Regions from separate parts of the Micromonospora sp. WMMD964 genome, predicted to be linked through region 3. Evidence: riboswitches for the same ligand, from Rfam matches in the RefSeq annotation. Region 3 holds a riboswitch; each other region holds the start of a gene.
What was found. Region 3 has a riboswitch for cyclic di-AMP ahead of O7616_RS19065 (transglycosylase family protein). Riboswitches for the same ligand answer to the same signal wherever they lie in the genome.
Positions count from the first base shown of each region.

Region 1: it holds a riboswitch for cyclic di-AMP, as region 3 does, so the genes downstream of both, O7616_RS28745 (hypothetical protein) here and O7616_RS19065 (transglycosylase family protein) in region 3, are expected to answer to the same signal.
Region 2: it holds a riboswitch for cyclic di-AMP, as region 3 does, so the genes downstream of both, O7616_RS14940 (C39 family peptidase) here and O7616_RS19065 (transglycosylase family protein) in region 3, are expected to answer to the same signal.

Region 1 covers NZ_CP120860.1:6,321,951-6,327,355, reverse strand. Annotated here, with positions in the region: gene O7616_RS28755 (SRPBCC family protein) at 1-139, shown strand, start outside; gene O7616_RS28750 (hypothetical protein) at 797-1,312, opposite strand; gene O7616_RS28745 (hypothetical protein) at 1,432-2,445, opposite strand; cyclic di-AMP (ydaO/yuaA leader) riboswitch at 2,501-2,632, opposite strand; gene O7616_RS28740 (cation diffusion facilitator family transporter) at 2,746-3,663, opposite strand; gene O7616_RS28735 (AAA family ATPase) at 3,769-5,405, opposite strand, start outside.
Region 2 covers NZ_CP120860.1:3,215,715-3,221,119, reverse strand. Annotated here, with positions in the region: gene O7616_RS14950 (CDP-glycerol glycerophosphotransferase family protein) at 1-1,173, shown strand, start outside; gene O7616_RS14945 (alpha/beta hydrolase) at 1,178-1,924, opposite strand; gene O7616_RS14940 (C39 family peptidase) at 2,059-2,895, opposite strand; cyclic di-AMP (ydaO/yuaA leader) riboswitch at 3,140-3,281, opposite strand; gene O7616_RS14935 (hypothetical protein) at 3,567-4,337, opposite strand; gene O7616_RS14930 (hypothetical protein) at 4,470-4,856, opposite strand; gene O7616_RS14925 (acyltransferase) at 4,951-5,405, opposite strand, start outside.
Region 3 covers NZ_CP120860.1:4,165,191-4,170,595, reverse strand. Annotated here, with positions in the region: gene O7616_RS19080 (VOC family protein) at 1-44, shown strand, start outside; gene dinB (DNA polymerase IV) at 102-1,289, shown strand; gene O7616_RS19070 (hypothetical protein) at 1,414-1,758, shown strand; gene O7616_RS19065 (transglycosylase family protein) at 1,848-2,513, opposite strand; cyclic di-AMP (ydaO/yuaA leader) riboswitch at 2,513-2,683, opposite strand; gene htpG (molecular chaperone HtpG) at 2,978-4,906, opposite strand; gene O7616_RS19055 (SDR family oxidoreductase) at 5,056-5,405, shown strand, end outside.

The DNA.
Region 1 (5,405 bases), 2.2 Mb from region 3:
CGACGTCGAGATCACCCTGACCGCGCCGACACCGCTGTTCCGGTACGCGTTCCGCCAGGCCCGTGCCGCCCACCTCGCCCTGGCCACCCGCTTGGGCCCGGCCCTGGAACGCGCCAGCAACCCCCCACCCATCACCTGACTCCGCGCCTGCGCGCCCCGCGCCCCGCGCTCCGCGCCCCCCGCGCCGCGCGCCCCGCGCTCCGCGCGCCCCGCGCTCCGCGCCCGCGCGCCCCGCGCCCCGCGCCTGCGCGCCCCGCGCCTGCGCGCCCCGCGCCTGCGCGCCCCGCGCCCGCGCGCCAAGATCCGAGTAACATCCCGGATGTTGCTGCCTCCGGCGCGTAGGAGACAGCACTATCCCTGATGTTGCGCGGATCTTGAGGACGAAACACCCGGCGCGACCGCCCGGAGCGGATCGGCGAGCCGGCAGCCGTCAAGGTCACGCTCGATCATGGATGTAGTGGCCTGATGGTGCCCAGGAGACCACTGCATCATGGTTGTAGCGCGATCATGGTGCCGTGGGCGCGGTCGGGGCGCGGTCGCGGTCGGGGGTGTGGTTTCGGTCAGGGGGCGCGGTCGCGGCCAGGGGTGTGGCCGCGGTCGGAGGGCGTGGCGGCGGTCGGGGGTGTGGTTCGGTCAGGCGCGTGGTCGCGGTCGCGGTGTGGTCACCGCGGGGCTCCCCGGTGGGCGCGTCGGCGAGGATGTGCAGGCCGCAGGCGTGGGTCGCGGTCACGGCGAGGTCACCGCAGGGGCGTCGGGGCGCGGCCACCCACGCGGCGTGGTCACCGCTGTGGCCTGGTCAGGGCGCCGTGGACGTCGACCTGCGGGCGTTGCTCACGGTGGCTGGTCGGGCGGCCCGCTGCCGTCCCCACGGCTTGTAGGTGGAGAGCACCGTCGCGATGATCATGAGGCTGGTCGACACCGCTGGTGCGATCACCAGGTCGGCGCGGTCCCGCGCGGGCAGGGCGGCGCCCAACGCCCCGGCGTGGCGCAGGTTCGGGGTGAGCAGGAACAGCACCAGCCCGACCATCACCGTGGTGAGCACGAGCTTGACCAGCACCCACCGGTAGCGCAGCAGGCCCCACGGTGTGAGCAGCGCGCTGGCGACGCCGACCAGCCAGACCAGGATGCTCAGTGGCGCGAACAGGACCGTGCCGACCAGCGCGCCGACCGGGTAGAGCAACGCCGGGTCGCCGCCCCGTTGCACGGCGATGCCGAGGGTGAGCAGCACCAGGTCGGTGCCGAGCCAGCCCAGCGAGGTGACCAGGTGCAGGGTGAGCAGCCCCTTGCGGGCGGCCGGTGGGATCCGAGGCATACCGCGATGTTGCCCGCCGACCGCGGCCGGGTCGTCCGACGACCGGCGACATCGGGTGTACGCCCCGCGACGTAGCCGTGGCCGGTGCCCCCGGGCAGGTGGGCACCGGCCACGGGTGGTCAGTAGACGGACAGGTGTACGTGGTTGGTGTGGTCGCTGGACGGGTCGCCGCCCGCCCCGCTGTACGACTTCCACCCGCTGCTGGGCAGCCAGATCTGCCGGTACCAGATCACGTAGAGCACGGCGAGCCGGTCGGCGTTGCGGATGAAGTACGCGGCCAGGTTGTTGCCGTACGTCTTGTCGCCGCCGGTGGCGTCCCCGCCGAAGCCGCCCTTCTGCGCGGCGAAGTCGCAGGCTCGGCCCTTCGGGTGTTCGCCGGAGCCCCCGCTGCGGTGGCAGGAGACGTACCTGGTGAAGCCGGCTGCCTTGGCCTGGTTGAGGGCGTGCAGGGTGCGCGGGGTGATGCAGCCGCTGGCCGGCGTGGGGTCGTCGACGCTGCACGACTCCTTCGGCCAGGAGCCGTCGGAGTTGCGCGGAGCAGCCTTCGCGTTGCTGGTGGAGGTGCCCCGGTTGGAGCCGGTGTCGGCGGTGGTCTGCGGCTTGGGGGCCGTGGCGACGGTCAGGGCCCGCTCGGCCTGCTCCTTGCGCTTGGCCATCACCGCGACCTGCTTGCGCTGTTCGTTGATCTCACCGTCCAGGGCGGCGCGGGTGCGGTTGGCCTGGTCTTTGGTGGTGAGGAGGTCGCGCAGCACCCGGTCCTCGTTGGCGGCCACCGCGTCCAGGGAGGCGGCCCGGTCCATGAAGCCTTCCGGGGTGTTGCTGTTGAGCAGCGCCGAGATCGCGCTGAGTCGCCCGGTGCGGTACGCGACGCCGGCGATCTCGCCGACCTTGCCGCTGCGCTGGTCGAGCTCGACCTCGATGGTCTTCAGTTGGGTGGTGAGCTGCTGCTGCCGCTGCACGGAGGTGTCCAGGGCGCGTTTCGCGTCCAGGTAGCCCTTGCTGGCGGCCTCCAGTTGGGCGCGGAGTGCCGGGGTGCCGCCCTCTTCGTCGGAGTCGGGTGCGGCGGCCCGCTGGCCGGTCGGGGGAGCGGCCGAGGCGGTGCCGGCCGGGAGCGCGACGCCGAGAGCGAGCATCGCGACGATCAGGGCCGCCAGTCGGGCGGCAGGTGGTCGTGCTGGTGCCACTGCGCAGTCCTTCCGTCAGCCGCCGACCGGGTTAGCTGACGGGTTCGGGACGGAAGATCCCTACCGCTGACGCGGATGCACCCCAGGAACGTGGTTCCCCGGTTCGCCCGTGCGGGCGATTAGGCGACGACCACCACCGGCGCCGGGAGGCGCCGCCTGGTGGCGGCCGGGACAGAGCCTACCGGTACCGGTGGGGCCGCTGCAGCGAATGTGACGGACGGTGCGTGCGTCATCACGGTGAATCGACCTTCACCACTCGATGGAGCCGCATTCTCCGGATGCCGCGCCCGGCTCGATCTGCAACGTGGCGTGCTCGATGCGGAAGTCGTCGTGCAGGGCGGTGCGCGCGGCGGTGAGCACCGCGCCGACCTCCGCGCCGGGCTCCATGGTCAGGTGGGCGGAGGCGACGTCCATGCCCGAGGTGAGCGTCCAGACGTGCAGGTCGTGCACCTCGACCACGCCGGGGACCGCGGCCAGCCGGTCGTGCACGGCGGTCACCTGGAGGTGTTCCGGTGCGGCCTGCACCAGGATGCGGATGGCCGCGCGGGCCAGCCGCCAGGTGCGCGGCAGGATGAACACGCCGATGGCGACGGCGACCAGCGGATCGGCCCACCACCAGTCGGTGACGGTGATGAGCACCGCCGCGCCGATCACGCCGACCGAGCCGAGCAGGTCGCCGAGCACCTCCAGGTAGGCGCCCTGGATGTTGATGCTCTCCCGCGCGCCGGCGCGGAGCAGGCCGAACGCGGCGATGTTCGCCAGCAGGCCGAGCACCGCCACCACGAGCATCGGACCGGTGATGACCTCGTGCGGGTCGCCGAAGCGGCGGATCGCCTCGATCACCACGTAGACCGCGACGCCGGAGAGCAGGACGGCGTTGGCCAGCGCGGCGAGCACCTCGAGTCGGTAGAGCCCGAAGGTGCGCTGCGGGTCGCCGGTGGCCCGTCGGGTGGCGGTGATCGCGGCGAGCGCCATGCCGATGCCGAGCACGTCGGTGAACATGTGCCCGGCGTCGGAGAGCAGGGCGAGCGAGCCGGTGTGCAGGGCGGTCACCGCCTCGACCACCATCAGGGTGGCGAGCAGCCCGAACGCCGCCCAGAGTCGCCCCCGGTGCTGGTGCGCGGCATTGGCGACGGACCCGTGGTGGTGGTCATGACCTGCGCCCACGTGAATCACCTTCCGCCGCGATCCGGGATCCGGTCCAATGTATGTTCACATCGCAATGTGTGCAAGTGTCAGGGCGGCGGCTCTCATCGGCCTCATCCGGGCAGGTCAGCCGGTCGGGTCGATGGTGGTGAGTCGCTGGGTGGCCCGGGACAGCGCCACGTACAGGGTGCGTACTCCGGCGCCCGGATCCGCCCTGATCTCGCTCGGAGCGACCAGCACCACCCCGTCGTACTCCATGCCCTTGGCCTCCAGGCTGGTGACCACCTGCAACCTCGGCGCGGCGAGCGCGTCGAGCCAGCCGACGACCTCGTCGCGGCGCGGCACCGGCGTGATCACGCCGACCGTGCCCTCCACCTCGGCCAGCAGGTCGGCGGCCGCCTTCACGGTCGCGGTCTCCAGCCCGGTCGCGGGCACCACCAACTCGACCGGATCGACCCCGCTGGAGCGGACGGCGCTCGGCAGCGGCAGATCCGGGTACAGCCGACGGATCTCCGCCGCCGCCACCGCGAAGATCTCGGAGGAGTTGCGGTAGTTGGTGGTCAGCGTGAAGTCGTGCCGTTTGCGCCGCCCCAGCGCCTGGTCCCGGGCCCGGTCCAACTCGTCGGGGTCGCCGGTCCACGCGGTCTGCGCGGGGTCACCCACCACGGTCCAGGAGGCCAACCGCCCCCGACGGCCGATCATCCGCCACTGCATCGGTGAGACGTCCTGCGCCTCGTCGACGACCACGTGCGCGTACTCCCGGTAGTCCTCCGGCCGCTCCCGGGCCGCCGCCCGGGCGGCCCGCTGCCGGTCGGCGGCGGTGCTCAGCTCGCGTACGCCCCCGGCGAGCTGGAACGGGTCACGACGGGCCCGGGCCGGTTGTGCCGGCTTCCCGAGCAACGCGTCCAGTTCGTCCAGCAGCGCGATGTCGGCGATGGTGAGCCCGGCCGGGTCCAGGTCCCGGTACGCGGCGGTGAGCAGCCGGATCTCCGCGCCGGAGAGGATCCCCCCGGCGTACCGGCGCAGCCGGTCCGGCCGGGTCAGCCAGCCGAGCACGTGCCGAGGGTGCAGACGCGGCCACCACGCCTTCAGGAACTCCCGGAACTCCGACCGCTCGGCGATCTCCGCCTCGAAGGCCCGCTGCTCCGGCAGCCGGGTGACGCCCACCTCACGGGCCTGCGCCCAGAGCGCGGCGAACACCCCGTCGAAGCCGGCCCGGCGCACCTCGTTGCGTCGGGCGCCCCGGTGCAGCGCGCGGTCCCGGATCCGGTCCAGCGTCGTCCGGTCCAGCCGCAGCAGCGTGCCCCGGTAGAGCAGCCGCAGCTCACCCGGGCCGCCCGGCACCGCGTCGCGGGACGCCCGCTCCAGCACCCGACGCATCCGCAGCGAGCCCTTCACCGCAGCCACCTCGGGCGGGTCGGTGCGGGTGGCGGTCATCCCCGGGAAGAGGGTGCCCAGCGAGTGCAGGGTCGCGGTGTCCTCACCGAGCGACGGCAACACTGAGCCGATGTACTCCACGAAGACCGACGACGGGCCCACCACCAGGATGCCGCCGCCCGCGTACCGGCTGCGGTCGGAGTAGAGCAGGAACGCGGCCCGGTGCAGGGCCACCGCCGTCTTGCCGGTGCCGGGGCCACCCGCGACGATCGTCACCCCGTTACCGGGCGAGCGGATCGCCTCGTCCTGCTCCCGCTGGATGGTCGCCACGATGTCCCGCATGCCCCGGCCGGTGGCCTTGGACAGGGTGGCCAGCAACGCGCCGT
Region 2 (5,405 bases), 950 kb from region 3:
GGGCTGGACCTGGCCCGGCGGCGGTTCCGGCCGGGCGCCGGCGGTGGGGCGGTGGGCCGCGCGCTGCGTCGGCACCAGCCGGAGTTCGTGCTCTACTTCTCGGCCCCGCCCGGTTCGGAATACCAGGTCACCATGTGGCTGCCGTACCTGCAGCGGATCGGCCGCCCGTTCCTGGTCATGCTGCGCGAGCCGGAGTTCCTCGCCCCGGTCGCCGCGGCCACCGACGCCCCGGTGGTCTACTGCCCGACCCTGCGGGCCATGGACGAGGCGCTGGTGCCGAGCCTGCGGGCGGCGTTCTACGTCAACCACGGGGCGAAGAACAGCCACTGCATCCGTTTCACCCAGCTCACCCACGTCCAGTTGCACCACGGCGACAGCGACAAGGCGCCGAGCGCCAACCCGGTGTCCGGGATCTTCGATCGGATCTTCGTGGCCGGTCCGGCCGCTATCGACAGGTACGCCCGCGCCGGGGTGCGGATCCCCGCCGAGAAGTTCGTGGTGGTCGGCCGGCCGCAGGTCGAGTCGATCCAGGTACGCCCGGAGCCCGCGCGGGGCCTGGCCCACCCCACCGTGCTCTACACCCCCACCTGGACCGGGCACCACGCCGACGCCGACTACTGCTCGCTGCCGGTGGCCGAGCGGTTGCTGCGTTCGCTGCTGGAACGCGGCGCGACGGTGATCCTGCGGGCGCACCCGTACACGACGCAGAACCCGGCGTCGGCACGCCAGTTGGGCCGGCTGACCGAGCTGCTGGCCGCCGACCGGGCCCGCACCGGTCGGCAGCACGTGTTCGGCGCGGCGGCCCGGGAGCTGAGCCTCACCGAGTGCGTCAACTCCTCCGACGCCCTGGTCTCCGACGTGTCCGGGGTGATCTCCGATTACCTCTACTCCGGCAAGCCGTACGCGGTGACCGACATGGGCGGCGCGGGCGACCGGTTCGTGGAACGCTTCCCGCTGGCCGGTTCGGGTTACGTGCTGCGCGGAGACATGTCCAACCTGGACGGTGTGCTGACCGACCTGCTGGACACCGACCCGCTGGCCGAGGCCCGCTGGGCCACCCGCCGCCGCTACCTGGGCGACTTCCCCGCCGAGTCGTACGCCGAGGCGTTCCTGACCGCCGCCCGCCGGGAGCTGGCACCGACGCCGGAACTGGCCGCGCCCACACCGGTGTAGCTGCTCAGCGGTACGGGTCCAGCAGCGCCAGCACGGCCGCCGGGTCCTGCACGTGCGCGTTGTGGCCGAGACCGGGCAGCGTGGCGACCGGCACCCCGTACTCCTTGAGCTGTTCGTCGGTGACCATCGGGTCGTGCTCGCCGCGCGCCAGCACGACCGGCACGTCGGTCGCCGCCAGCAGCGCGGTCAGGTCGGGCTCTCCCACGGCGAACGCGGTCGGGTCCATGGCGAGGCGCCACCGGCCGTCGACCTGACGCAGCCCGGCGTCCACCACCGGATCGTCCGGCAGGACCAGACCGGCCAGGCCGGAGACCCGCAGGTAGCGGCGCGCCGCCTCGGCCCGGGTGGCGAACCAGCTCACCGGCCGCGCGGCGAGGTCGGCCGCGCGGGTCAGCTCGTCGGGTGACCAGACGGCCTTGATGCCCAGGCCCACCACCGCGTCCACCGGTGCCCCGGCGGCGCGGGCGGCCAGCGCGAGGCCGACCACCCCGCCCAGCGAGTGCCCGAGCACGACGAGCCGGTCGCCGGGCGCCAGGCCGCGCGCCACCCGGTCGGCGAACCCCGCGAAGGTGTACGACGGCAGCGGCTCCGCCCAACCGTGACCGGCGAGATCCGGTGCCAGCCACCGTCCCGCCCAGCGCTGCTCCAGCAACGGCGCCCACGGCAACCAGACGTCCCCGGTCGTGCCCATCCCGTGCAGGAGCAGCAGGACCCGCCCACGACCGGCTTGACCACCCCATTCATCCACCACGGCCGCAGTCTCCCACGGTTCTCGGCCGGGTACGAGAGTCGTCGCCTCCGCCGGACACCGACGGCACCGACGAGAACGCCGCGGGCGTCGGCCCCTTGTGGGGGACGACGCCCGCGGCGGTCAGCGTGCCCGGGTCAGGCGGAGTAGCCCCGGCTGGCGATCCAGTTGGCCAGGTCGATCGTGGTGATCCAGTACGACGGGTCGGCGGCGTTGGCCGAGTCGGCGATCCGCACGGTACGGCCGTTGTCCTTGTAACCCACGACGGCGATGTAGTGCCCGCCGCCGTAGGAGTGCCAGCCACCGTCGGTGTCGACGGCGTCGCCGACGACGTTCGCGACCACGCCGCGGCCGTCGGTGATGGCCTTGACGACGTCGGCCTGGAGCCGGTCCATCTGGGCCGGGCTGGGGGCCCCGGCGAACATCCGGGTCCGGTACGGGGAACCCTTCACCTCGGCGTTGAGCACCCGGGTGGTGTCCTCAGCCGAGTTGGTGCCCATCTCGGTGGTGCCCAACTCCGCGCCGAGCTCCTCCTGGGTGCGGTCGATCCCGGCGGCGCTGAGGGCGTTACGGGTGGCCGCCGGACCGCAGTTGTAGTACGTGTTCTGCGCCTCGTAGTCGTAGTCCAGCACCTTGGTCGCGGGCGGCTTCGGCGGTGTCGGCTTACGGGTGAGGTCGGGGTTGCTCTTGGCCTTGGCCGCCGGCGACGCGGCGCTGGTGGCCGGGGCGGCGGTGGTCGGCGCGGCGCCGGCCGACGGGGACTCCGCGCGCACCTCACCACGGGAGGCGGCGACATCGCTGCGCATCTCGGCGACGGTGGTCGCGGTGCGCTGGCCGGCGGGGGCGTCGTCGGCGGTGGTGAGCAGGGCGCCGGTGGTGGTGGCGATGGCCAGGGCCGCGGCGGAGGCGGCGACGATCTGGTACGGGCGCTCGGTGGCGAAACGGCGGAGCTGACGCTGCAGGGTGTGCTTCACGGGGTCCTCCACGGATCGGGGGGAGAGCGGCACACCGGCGCCCGGACCGGTGTCCGGGCAGGCGTCGACGCGCGGACCGTGGTCCGCGGATGGTGAACCGCTCAGGGGAACGCCCGGCGCGGCCGGGCGGTTGGGCGATGACCCGGGGGTCAGCTCACCGTCACTGGACGGATGAGCGGGGGCACCGCTGCGCCGTGGAGGCGAGGGAACAACCGAGGGGTGGAAAGGTGCTGCACGAGGATGGAACTCCTTCCGACACCGCCTACCGGGTTAGCTGACGGATTCGGGCGGGAAGATCGCCCTACCGCGGGCCATTGCTCGCGGATTCACCCCGGACTTACTGATGGGTCCCCGGTTCGTTGATCACGATTGAGCGGGTCGGCGCGGCGTCGCCTTCTGCGATCGGTTACCGCACCGGACGGGACGACAGTACTGGCCCGTCCGCACCCCTGCCAAGCCAGCTTCACCTGCGTAAACCCGAAATGGCGTGGCAATTTCTGCGCGTATTGCCGATGACGTGACTCGATGGGACAAGCGGTTGCGGTGACGCCTGGGGGCGACAACCGGACAGGCCGCCAACTATGCGACCGGATTCGCCGGAAGAATCGCGCCGATCGCGCCGGACGCCCGATTCCCGGTCGGCGTGAGCCGGCTCACGTCACGGATCGGGCTCAACTCGCCCGGGCCGGCCGCCAGCGTGCCACGACCGCGGGTCGGAACGCGCCGGTCACCGCCCGCCGCGCGGGTAGCGGGTCGGGGCGCAGCCGGACCGCCGCCGCCCCGGCCTCCGTGGCGAGGACCCGTGCCGAGTCGGCAGCCAGTTCGGCGTCCCGCCAGGCGGCCCGTTCCCGGGCCGAAGCGGCCTGGTAGTCCGCCCGCCTCGCGTCCCGGATCGTCCGGCTGAGCAGCACCTCCTGCTCGACCGGGTGCCGCCGGGGATCCCAGCCGCGCCGATGCGCGAACACGTCGCCGAGCTGCGCCATGGTCAGGTCGCCCCGCCAGTACGCCGCCATCGCCGCGCGGTGCAGGTAGCGCTCCCGGGCGGCGTACTCGGCCGGGGTACGGGGGGTGTGCGGGGTGGGCAACACCCCGGCACCCGCGAAGCGACGGGCGGCGGTATCCGCCTCGTCGTAGGCGGCCCAGGCCCGCTCCATCTCCTCCTGAGCGGTCAGCCAGGCGGCACGTCGCCGCTGCGCGGTCCTGGCCGCGCCGGCCGCGGCGACCGCCACCTCCTCGGCGTACCGAAGCCGGTCGGCGGCCTCGGCGGCGGCCACCTCCCGAGCGGTGGGGGCGGTCGAGGGCGGATCGTCCGCGGGCCGGTCCCGGTCGGGGCGGGCCACCAGCAGGGCGAGTACGCCGAGGGCCAGCAGGAACAGCGTCGACCAGATGGCGGCGGCCTGCGGCACCTCGGTCACGAACTGGTAGAAGACAGCGGTCTCCATGGTCGGCACCTCGGGCAGAGAGCGATGCGATGGGGAGCCGCACCGGCCACCGGGCCACGGCGGAGCACGGGCCGGTGGGGCGCGGAGCTGGTGGATCGACAGGCGCGGCGGCGGGACGCTCGTCCCGGTGACTCAGCGCCCGGGCGGGGCTCGGGGTGCCCGGCTGCTCGGGGCGTGGCCGAGGGGCAGCCGGTCGGACCCGGCCACGCCCACCGGCAGCGGGCCGGTCGTGACAGCGACCTGCTCAGCGGGCGGCGCTGGTTGCGGGTCGACCGACCACGCCGAGGAGGTGTCCTCGACGGGCTGCTCGGTCACCGCCCGCGCCTCGTGCACGCCCTCCGGCGTGGAGGTGGACGAGCAGGTCGCCGGGAGCGTGCCGGGGGCGAACGACTGTGGCACGGCGGCCGAGGCCGGGCCCGCGCCGAGCGCCAGAGCCGCGACGACGGCGAGGCTGGTCAGCACCCGCGTCGCCCAGCGCGCCACCCACCACAGCGGACAGGTGAGCGCGACCGGAAGCACGAGCCCACGCTACCGTCGTACCGGCCTCGGCGCACCGACCACGGGCGTGTCGTCCAGCGCCGCGCCGAACCCCCGCTGAGCAGGGTGGACGGTGTCAGCGCGAGTCGACGTACGGTGATCGGTCGTTGGTCTGCTCGCCGTCTGCGGCGGCGTCGGGGCCGCCCGCGCGTTGTCGGGGGACGGTCGTCGGACGGGCCGGGCGGCGCGGTGCGAGTCGACGCATCATCGGCGTCTCGACGAAGCGGTGCAGCAGCCCGGCGAGAACCAGGTTCACCACCAGGAAGCCGAGCACCACGACCGGACCGCGCCAGCCCGTGAACCCGGTCCCCCAGTCGCCGCTCAACCGCAGCACGCTCGTCATCACCAGGACGTGCACCAGGTAGAAGGCGAAGGAGACCTCCCCGAGCCAGACCAGCGGCCGGGACCGCCACGGCGACCGCTTGTCCCGCACGTCGGCGTCCGCGGCGGCGGTGATCACCAACAGGTACGCGACAGCGAGCAGCGTGGTCCACAACTCCGCGCGAATCCACTGGGCGGCCGCCACCCAGG
Region 3 (5,405 bases):
TCATCATGGCCGACCCGGAGGGCAACGAGTTCTGCCTCGACTGACCGGGCGTACGCCCAGGTCACCACGGCGATCGTCGAGCGCCGTGCGAACATGTGTACGTGTCGCCCGGCGCCAGCATCCTGCACGCCGACCTGGACGCCTTCTACGCGTCGGTCGAGCAGCGCGACGACCCACGCCTGCGCGGGCGGCCGGTGATCGTCGGCGGAGGTGTGGTCCTCGCGGCCAGCTACGAGGCGAAGGCGCGGGGTGTCCGCAGCGCGATGGGCGGCCGGCAGGCGCGCCGGCTGTGTCCGGACGCGATCGTGGTGCCGCCGCGGATGTCGGCGTACACGGCGGCGAGCCGCGCGGTCTTCGAGATCTTCCGGCAGACCACTCCGCTGGTCGAGGGGCTCTCCATCGACGAGGCGTTCCTCGACGTGGGTGGCCTGCGGCGGCTGGTCGGCCCACCGGCCGACATCGCCGCGCGGCTGCGTCGGGAGGTTCGGGAACGGGTCGGCCTTCCGATCACGGTGGGTGTGGCCCGCACGAAGTTCCTGGCGAAGGTGGCCAGCGGGGTGGCCAAGCCGGACGGGCTCCTGGTGGTCGCACCCGACGCCGAGACGGCGTTCCTGCATCCGCTGCCGGTCGAGCGGTTGTGGGGCGTCGGCCCGGTCACCTCCGCGAAGCTGCGGGAACACCGGATCCGTACCGTCGGCGAGGTGGCACGGCTCGGCGAGGCGACACTGGTGTCGCTGCTCGGGTCCGGCGCCGGCCGGCACCTGCACGCCCTGGCTCACAACCGTGACCCACGCGCGGTGCACGTCGGCCGCCGACGGGCTTCGATGGGCGCCCAGCACGCGCTGAGCCGTACCCCGCACGCCCCGACGGAACTGGACGCCATCCTCGCCGGGCTGGTCGACCGGGTCACCCGCCGGATGCGGGCCGCCGGGCGGTCCGGTCGCACCGTGGTGCTGCGGTTGCGTTTCGGCGACTACAGCCGGGCGACCCGCTCGCACACCATCGGCAAGGCGACAGCGGACACGACCCCGCTGCTCGCCGCCGCACGCGCGTTGCTGCACGCGGCCCAGCCCGAGATCGACAGTCGTGGTGTCACGCTGATCGGCGTCTCGGTGGGCAATCTGGACGACAGCCCGGTGCAGCCGGAGCTGCCGTTCCACCGCGACCCGGGTGCGGAGTTGGACGCGGCGGTCGACGCGGTCCGCGACCGGTTCGGCTCGGCGGCGCTCACCCGTGCGGTGTTACTCGGTCGGGAGCCCGGCGTCGAGATGCCACTCCTGCCGGATTGACCGATCTGCGTGCGGCGTCCGTGCGACGAGTTGCGACCGGAGACACATCACAGCAGGTCGGCGGTTTAGCCGACGGCTGACGGGTGACCCTTGAGGGGTACAGCCTGACAAGGGGGGACCCACGATGTCCGACGACACCAGCAACCGACCGAGCCGCAGCGCCGAGCGACCGCACGACGTGACCGACCCGCTGCTCTGGCAACTGGCGATCGACGTGCTGGACGCCCACGAGCCGGACGACGAGGGTCACTGCCACAACCTCCAGTGCGCGGGGCAGGCGTGGCCGTGCGCCGCCCGGCAGGGCGCAGAGCATTCGCTGCGACTGTCGCGCGGGGCGGCGGAACCCGTCGAGATGACGATCGACGGCCTCGACGCCGGCACGGAGGCGACGCCGGCCTCCCGCTGGGGTCGCAACGCCGGACCCGCGGCCTCGCGTCGCGCGCCGCGGGCGTCCGCCTCGGCGGCGTGACTCGCGGCAGGTCCGGCCACTCGGGCTGACCAGCACCGCACACACGAACGCTCGGCCGGGTCACCGGCCGAGCGTTCGTGTGCCGACTGTCAGAGGCTGAGCTTCTGACCAGGGAAGATCAGGCCCGGGTCGGCCCCGATCAGCTCCCTGTTGTGCTCGTACAGCGCCTGCCAGCCGCCGGACACCCGGTGGGCGTCGGCGATCTCCGACAGGGTGTCGCCCGGCTCGACCAGGTGCGTCCGGCCGCCCGTCGGCGCGGCGGTGCGCTCGTGGTCACGGGTCGCCGGCTGCTCGCCGCGCGACGGCCGGTCCGGCGACGTGGTCGCCTTTCCGGTGGACTTCGTCGACTTCGCCGTCGACCTGGTCGACTTCGTGGCCGAGCCGCCCGAGGAGCCGCCCTTCTTGCCGCAGGTCGGCCAGGCGCCGATGCCCTGCCCGTCGAGCACCTTCTCGGCGATGGCGATCTGCTCGCCGCGGGTGGCCAGGTCGGCACGGGCGGCGTACTTCTTGCCGCCGTAACCGGCCCAGGTGCTCTGCGAGAACTGCAGGCCACCGAAGTAGCCGTTACCGGTATTGATCTTCCAGTTGCCGCCGGACTCGCACTGGGCGATCGCGTCCCAGTCGACTCCGGCCTGCGCCGGGGCGGCCGGGCCGAAGAGGGCGACAGCACCGGTGACCGCGCCGACGGCCAGGGTGCCGACGGCGAGACGGCGGGTGGTGACCCGTCGATGACGGGGCGTGTGAACGGACGTCATGTGAGCTTCCTCCACGCCGGCGAGGTGAGCTGTCGGGTTCGGGCCGAGGAGCCCGGCCGCAGGTGGCGGCTTCACCCCGAGGTGACGTGCACCGAGGAACGTGGGTCCCCCGCTCCTGCCCGGGTGACTGGGTTCCGACGGCCGGGGGCAGGATTAGGCGTTGCCGACCGTGGTGTCCGCAGTGGCGGACCCGACCGACGTTAGGCACGGTCGGTGACGATCGCCCAACCCCTGTGAAGTTCTTCACCGGGGTACGCGGGGCGCCGTCCGCAGCGGTTGCGGCCGGCCGGACACTGTGCTGAGAGCACAGTGGACCGGTTCCGATCAGGCTTCGCGACGTGGCCAGATCGCGGTGTCGCGTTGAGCGACTCGACGTGTCCGTCGGTGATCGCATCTCGACGTCGTACGCCGAACCGGCCGGCGGGCCCCTGATCGGGTGGCCCGCTGGCCAGACGGTCGACCGTCTACAGGGTGCGCGCCAGCCGGTCGGCGAGCGTGCGGGTGAAGCGGGCCGGGTCGGTCAGCTCACCGCCCTCGGCGAGCACCGCCAGACCGTAGAGCAGCTCCGCGGTCTCGGTCAGCGCTGCCGGGTCGCTCCCCTGCTCGTGGGCCTTGCGCAGCCCGGAGACCAGCGGGTGACCGGGGTTGATCTCCAGGATCCGCTTGGTCGGGGGCACCTCGTGCCCCATCGCGCGGTACATCTTCTCCAGCGTCGGCGTGAGGTCGTGGGCGTCGCCGACGACGCAGGCCGGTGAGGTGGTCAGTCGGGACGACAGCCGCACCTCCCGGACGCTGTCGGTCAGCGTCGTGCCCAGCCAGTCGAGCAGGTTGGCGAACTCCTGCCGCTGCTGCTCACGCTCGGCCTCGGCCTGCTGCTTCTCCTCGTCGGTGTCCAGGTCGATCTCGCCCTTGGCGATGGAGCGCAGGGGCTTGCCGTCATACGCGCCGACCCGCTCGACCCACACCTCGTCGACCTGGTCGGTCAGGAGCAGCACCTCGTGACCCTTGGCCCGGAACGCCTCCAGGTGCGGCGAGTTCTCGATGGCGGCCCGGGACTCGCCGGTGGCGTACCAGATGTCGCTCTGGCCGTCCTTCATCCGCGAGACGTAACCGGCCAGGTCGGTGGGCTCGGTCGCGTCGTGGGTGGAGGCGACGGAGAGGAGTTCCAGCAGGGTGTCGCGGTTGTCGGTGTCGTCGATCAGCCCTTCCTTGACGACCGCGCCGAACTCGGTCCAGAAGGTGCGGTAGCGCTCGGCGTGGTTGGCCTTCAGGTCCTTCACCGTGGCGAGGATCTTCTTGACCAGGCGGCGGCGGACGATCTGGATCTGCCGGTCCTGCTGGAGGATCTCCCGGGAGATGTTCAGCGACAGGTCGTGCGCGTCGACCACGCCCTTGACGAAGCGCAGGTAGGTCGGGACGAGCGCCTCGCAGTCGTCCATGATGAAGACGCGCTTGACGTAGAGCTGGACGCCTCGGCGGCCCTGCGGGGAGAACAGGTCCAGTGGGGCGTGGCTGGGCAGGAACAGCAGCGCCTCGTACTCGAAGGTGCCCTCGCCCTTCATGTGCACGACCTCGAGCGGGTCGGCCCAGTCGTGGCTGACGTGCTTGTAGAACTCGTTGTACTCGGCGGCGTCGACCTCGTCGCGGGGCCGCGCCCAGAGCGCCTTCATCGAGTTGAGGGTCTGCACCTCGCTGGTGGCGGGCTCACCGTCGGCGCCGGGGCGCTCGACCGTCATCCGGATGGGCCAGGCGATGAAGTCGGAGTATCGCTTGACGATGTCGCGGACGGTCCACTCGGCGGTGTAGTCGTGCAGGTTGTCCTCGGTGTCGGCCGGCTTGAGGTGCAGGGTCACGGCGGTGCCCTGCGGCGCCTCGTCGACCGCCTCGATGGTGTACGTGCCCTCGCCGGTGGACTCCCAGCGGGTGCCGCCGGTCTCGCCGGCCTTGCGGGTGACCAGGGTGACCCGGTCGGCGACCATGAACGCGGCGTAGAAGCCGACGCCGAACTGACCGATCAGGTCCTGCGAGGCGCGGGCGTCGGCGGACTCGCGTAGTTGGCGCAGCAGCTCGGCGGTGCCCGACTTGGCGATGGTGCCGATCAGCGCGACGACCTCGTCGCGGGTCATCCCGATGCCGTTGTCCCGCACGGTGAGGGTACGGGCGTCCCTGTCGACCTCGAGCGTCACGTGCAGGTCGTCGGTGTCGGCGACGAGGTCCTTGTCGACGAGCGTGGCGAGTCGCAGCTTGTCCAGGGCGTCGGAGGCGTTGGAGATGAGTTCCCGCAGGAAGACGTCCTTGTTCGAATAGATCGAGTGGACCACCAACTGGAGGAGCTGACGCGCCTCGGCCTGGAACTCCAACGTTTCGGCCTGGTTGCTCACACCGTCTCCCATCTCGGCTCGTGCGGGGTTTCGCGGACAGGATACGAGCCGTCACCGGGCGGGGTGCTGCCGCGTCCGGGTCGCATTCCCGATCGAGCGGGTCGCCCGTGTGACATAGCTGACTTTGGTTGACAGAAGTCAGGTGGGATAGCGTGACGCCCATGAAGATCTCCGGAAGCACCGCCCTCGTCACCGGCGCCAACCGTGGCCTCGGCCGCCACCTGGCCGCCGAGCTCCTCGCCCGCGGCGCCACCGTCTACGCGGGCGCCCGCAACCCCGACAGCGTCGACCTACCGGGCGTGACGCCGGTTCGCCTGGACATCACCGACCCCGCCTCGGTGGCGGCCGCCGCCGAGCTGGCCGGCGGCGTGAACCTGCTGGTCAACAACGCGGGCATCGACACCCGGACCGACCTCCTCGACGGCGACCTGGACCGCGTCCGGCTGGAGCTGGAGACCCACTACATCGGCACCCTGTCGACGGTCCGCGCGTTCGCGCCGGTGATCGCCGG